2 regions of the Streptomyces sp. NPDC041124 genome follow, and region 2 is predicted to be linked to the other one. Evidence: riboswitches for the same ligand, from Rfam matches in the RefSeq annotation. Region 2 holds a riboswitch; the other holds the start of a gene.

Region 1 (2,382 bases), on a different contig from region 2:
GACGACCCGGCCCTGCAGCCGGCGGATCCGCTGCCGCTGGTGTCGCGCGGACCCGGGAAGGACGAGGGGGCGGAGAACGGGGGAGGAGCGGAGGGTTCGTGAGCGCGGCGGGTCAGACCTGCTTGTCCCGGCCCGCGAGTTCGCCGAAGTCGCGGTCCCCGGGAGGAGGCGGCGCGGCGATGTCCAGACCGTAGTGGTGGTAGAGCTGGAGTTCCTGCTCGGGGGAGAGGTGACGGCCCACGCCGAAGTCGGGTGCGTCCTTGATCAGGCTCCGTTCGAACGGGACGTGGAGCGCCCCGTCGATCAGTTCGCTCGGCTCCAGGGGGACGAAGGCGTCCCTGCTGAACAGGCCGGTGCGTATGGCCGCCCACTCCGGCACGCCGGTGGCGTCGTCGAGGTACACCTCGTCGATGGTGCCTATGCGGGTGCCGTCGCGGTCGAACGCCTTGCGGCCGATCAGGTGGCGCGGATCGATGTCGGTCTGCACGGGCCCTCCACTGGTCGCACACTCATCCGTAAGCACTACAAAACGGCACAATCGGCGGGGCGGCCACTCGAAGACCCGGTCGTGTGCTCGCTGGTACGCTGGCAATCGGCTGCTGACCCCGTGCGGGAGAGTCCTCCGGACACCACCGGAGGCGCCGAAGGAGCAAATCCTCCCCGGAATCTCTCAGGCACACGTACCGCACGGACGAGGTCACTCTGGAAAGCAGAGCGGGTGTCGACGGCTTCCGCTCTCACCGACGGTGAAAGCCGGACCGCCCCGGGCGTTCCGGTGAAGCTCTCAGGTTGAGATGACAGAGGGGGAGGCCGTCCGGGCACCTGCGCCGTGGTGCCCCTCGAAGGTCGTCGGACCAGGAGGCCTCCTCAATGACCGCCCCTCGCACTCCGCTCTCCGCACTCGAACGGGGAATACCCTTCGAGCAGCGCCACATCGGCCCCGACCACGAGGCCCGGGCCAAGATGCTCGCCCAGGTCGGCTACGGCTCGCTCGACGAGCTGACCGCCGCCGCCGTGCCGGATGTGATCAAGAACGCCGAGGCGCTTGACCTGCCGGGCGCGCGGAGCGAGGCCGAGGTGCTGGCCGAACTGCGGACCCTGGCCGACCGCAACGAGGTGCTGGGCTCCATGATCGGGCTCGGCTACTACGGCACCTTCACCCCGCCCGTCATCCTGCGCAACGTGATGGAGAACCCCGCCTGGTACACGGCCTACACGCCGTACCAGCCGGAGATCTCCCAGGGCCGGCTCGAGGCGCTGCTGAACTTCCAGACCGTGGTCGCCGAGCTCACCGGGCTGCCGACCTCCGGCGCCTCCCTGCTGGACGAGGGGACCGCCGCCGCCGAGGCGATGGCTCTGTCGCGCCGCATGGGCAAGAACAAGAAGGGCCTGTTCCTGGTCGACGCGGACGCCCTTCCGCAGACCATCGCCGTGATCGAGACCCGTGCCGAGCCGACCGGCGTCGAGGTCGTCGTCGCCGACCTGAGCGACGGCATCCCCGCCGAACTCGCCGAGCGCGACATCAACGGCGTGCTGATCCAGTACCCGGGCGCCTCCGGTGCCGTACGCGACATCAAGCCGGTCATCGACCAGGCGCACGGCCTCGGCGCGCTCGTCACCGTCGCCGCCGACCTGCTCGCCCTGACCCTGCTGAAGTCGCCGGGCGAGCTGGGCGCGGACATCGCCGTCGGCACCACGCAGCGCTTCGGTGTGCCGATGGGCTTCGGCGGACCGCACGCCGGTTACATGGCCGTGCAGGAGAAGATGGCGCGCAGCCTGCCCGGGCGGCTCGTCGGCGTCTCCGTCGACGCTGACGGGCACAAGGCCTACCGCCTCGCCCTGCAGACCCGCGAGCAGCACATCCGCCGTGAGAAGGCCACCAGCAACATCTGCACCGCCCAGGTGCTGCTCGCTGTCATGGCCGGAATGTACGCCGTCTACCACGGGCCCGAGGGCCTGCGGGTCATCGCCCGGCGCACCCACCGGTACGCCACCGTCCTCGCCGAGGGGCTGCGGGCCGGCGGTGCCGAGATCGTGCACGGCTCCTACTTCGACACGCTGACGGTGCGCGTCCCCGGACGGGCCGCCGAGATCGTCGCCGCCGCCCGCGGCAACGGAGTCAACCTGCGCGGCGTCGACGCCGACCACGTCTCCCTCGCCTGCGACGAGACCACCACCCGGGCGCACCTCGCCGCCGTGTGGAGCGCCTTCGGTGTCGAGGGCGACATCGAGGCCCTGGACGCGTCCGCGGCGGACACGCTCCCGGACGCCCTGCTGCGCGACGACGAGTACCTGACCCACCCCGTCTTCCAGCAGCACCGCTCCGAGACCGCGATGCTGCGCTACCTGCGCCGGCTCGCCGACCGCGACTACGCGCTGGAC
Region 2 (2,382 bases):
CGTGGCTGCCGCGGATGTCCACACCGACACCCTCGGTGCCGGGCGCCGCGTACGCCGGGTCCACGTAGGCCATGGCGATCGGCTTGCCCAGGGTGGGGGAGGGGGCACCGGAGGTGACCTCGCCGATCACCTCGCCGCCGGCCACGACCGCGTACCCGGCGCGCGGGACGCGGCGGCCCTCGGCGACCAGGCCGACCAGCACGCGGGGCGGCTGCGCGGCGGCCCGCTCGGCGGCCTCGGCCAGTGCCGCGCGGCCCACGAAGTCGCCCTCCTTCTCGAACTTCACGACCCGGCCGAACCCGGCGTCGAAGGGCGTGAGGGAGGTGCTCAGCTCGTTCCCGTACAGCGGCATGCCCGCCTCCAGGCGCAGCGTGTCCCGGCAGGACAGCCCGCACGGGACCAAGCCCGCGCCCTCGCCGGCCTTGGTCAGCGCCTGCCACAGCTCCACCGCGTGCTCCGGCTTCACGAACAGCTCGAAGCCGTCCTCGCCGGTGTAGCCGGTGCGGGCGATCAGCGCGGGGACGCCGGCAACCGTGCCGGGCAGACCGGCGTAGTACTTCAGGCCCTCCAGGTCGGCGTCGGTGAGCGAGGCGAGGATGCCCTGCGACGCGGGGCCCTGCACGGCGAGCAGCGCGTAGGCGTCCCGGTCGTCGCGGACCTCGGCGTCGAAGCCGGCCGCACGCTCCCGCAGCGCGTCCAGGACCACCTGCGCGTTGGAGGCGTTGGCGACCACCAGGTACTCGGGGGCGCCTGCGTCGCCCAGCCGGTAGACGATCAGGTCGTCCAGGATGCCGCCGTCCTCGCGGCAGATCATCGTGTAACGGGCCCGGCCGGGCTTGACGCCGCCGATGTTGCCGACCAGGGCGTGGTCGAGGAGGGCGGCGGCCGCCGGGCCGGTGACCGCGATCTCGCCCATGTGCGAGAGGTCGAAGAGGCCGGCCCGGGTGCGCACGGCGTTGTGCTCGTCGCGTTCGGAGCCGTAGCGCAGCGGCATGTCCCAGCCGGCGAAGTCGGTCATCGTCGCGCCGAGCGACCGATGCAGGGCATCGAGCGCGGTCCGGCGGGGTTCGGTACTGCTCATCGGTCGGTCTCCCAGAGGCGATGGGGGAAGGCGAGGGCGATTCCTCCCCATCTGTCATCGGAACCTGAGAGGTTCGCCGTGAACGCCCGCACAGGGGAGACCACGGTTTGCACCTTGGGTGGGGCCGCCGGAGCACGGCTGCGGCGGCCCGCTTTTCAGATGTGCCTCGCCCGCGCGGTAACGGGGCCTGAGAGATTCAAGGGAGGGACTTGCTCCTTCGGCGCCCCGGCGGCAATGGTGCCGGGGACTCTCCCGCGCGGATTCAAACGGCCGGTATGCAGTTGGCGCGCCCATCATTGCACGCATCGCGGGGGCGCGGCAGGGGGACCCTTTCCTGGGATGCACAGGGTGTACGGGCACCATCACGGGGAGCTGTGACAGGCCTGTTTCAGGAAAGGCACGGAAACGGGAGACCCGGGCATTACCTTCTCTTTACACTCAGCGGGGACCCGGACTCACAGCCGGTCCCAGGGGAGGACCAACACGGTGAACAGGACCACGGCGTGCGCCACCACCTCGGGCGTCGCGCTGCCCCCGCAGTCGGCCGACCGGGTCCGCGGGGCCCGCGGCGCGCTGCCCGCGCCCGTCGTCCGCGATCTGCGCGGGCGGGACGGCCGCAGCCCGCGCGCACTGCTCTTCGGGCCCCGCGACCTCGTCGTCGTCACCGGACTGCCCGGCAGCGGCAAGTCCACGCTGATGCGCCGTACGGTGCGCGGCACCCGCATCGACTCCCAGGACACCCGCGACCGCTTCGACCGCCGCCTGTCCGGCTTACTGCCCTACGCCGTCTACCGCCCCCTGGTCCGTCTCGCCCACTACGCCGGCCTGCGCCGCGCGCTGCGCGCCGGAGAGGCGGTCGTGGTCCACGACTGCGGCACACAGGCATGGGTGCGGCGCTGGCTGGCCCGCGAGGCCCGCCGCCGCGGGGCGGGCCTGCACCTGCTGCTGCTCGACGTCACCCCGCAGCAGGCCCTGGCCGGCCAGCGCGAGCGCGGGCGCGGCGTCTCCCGGTACGCCTTCCGGCGTCACCGTGCGGCGAGCGAGCGGCTGCTGCGCGCGGTGGAGCGCGGCCGGCCGCCGGCGCACAGCGGCTCGGCGGTGCTGATCGACCGGGCCGCGGCGGACACCCTGCGCAGGATCGGCTTCGCGGGCTGACCGGATAACCTTTCGGCCACAGCAGCGGTTCCAGGCAGGCGGTAGGCGAGAGATGGACTTCCCGGCGTTCCCGGCCCCGACACACCCCCATCCGCACGGCGGATGGCCCGGCAACGAGCTGGAGGAGGTGCTCTCCGCGTCGCTCG

Evidence for each region. A riboswitch is a leader RNA that binds a small molecule or an ion and turns the genes downstream of it on or off. The one in region 2 is predicted to bind glycine.
Region 1: another riboswitch for glycine. It lies ahead of gcvP (aminomethyl-transferring glycine dehydrogenase); the one in region 2 lies ahead of gcvT (glycine cleavage system aminomethyltransferase GcvT).

Annotation. Positions count from the first base shown of each region.
Region 1 covers NZ_JBVIYR010000006.1:10,227-12,608, forward strand. Annotated here, with positions in the region: gene ACZ6A9_RS17345 (DNA polymerase IV) at 1-102, shown strand, start outside; gene ACZ6A9_RS17350 (PRC-barrel domain-containing protein) at 113-487, opposite strand; glycine riboswitch at 601-696, shown strand; gene gcvP (aminomethyl-transferring glycine dehydrogenase) at 871-2,382, shown strand, end outside.
Region 2 covers NZ_JBVIYR010000009.1:81,752-84,133, forward strand. Annotated here, with positions in the region: gene gcvT (glycine cleavage system aminomethyltransferase GcvT) at 1-1,081, opposite strand, end outside; glycine riboswitch at 1,123-1,246, opposite strand; glycine riboswitch at 1,247-1,346, opposite strand; gene ACZ6A9_RS24030 (AAA family ATPase) at 1,568-2,236, shown strand; gene ACZ6A9_RS24035 (enhanced serine sensitivity protein SseB) at 2,289-2,382, shown strand, end outside.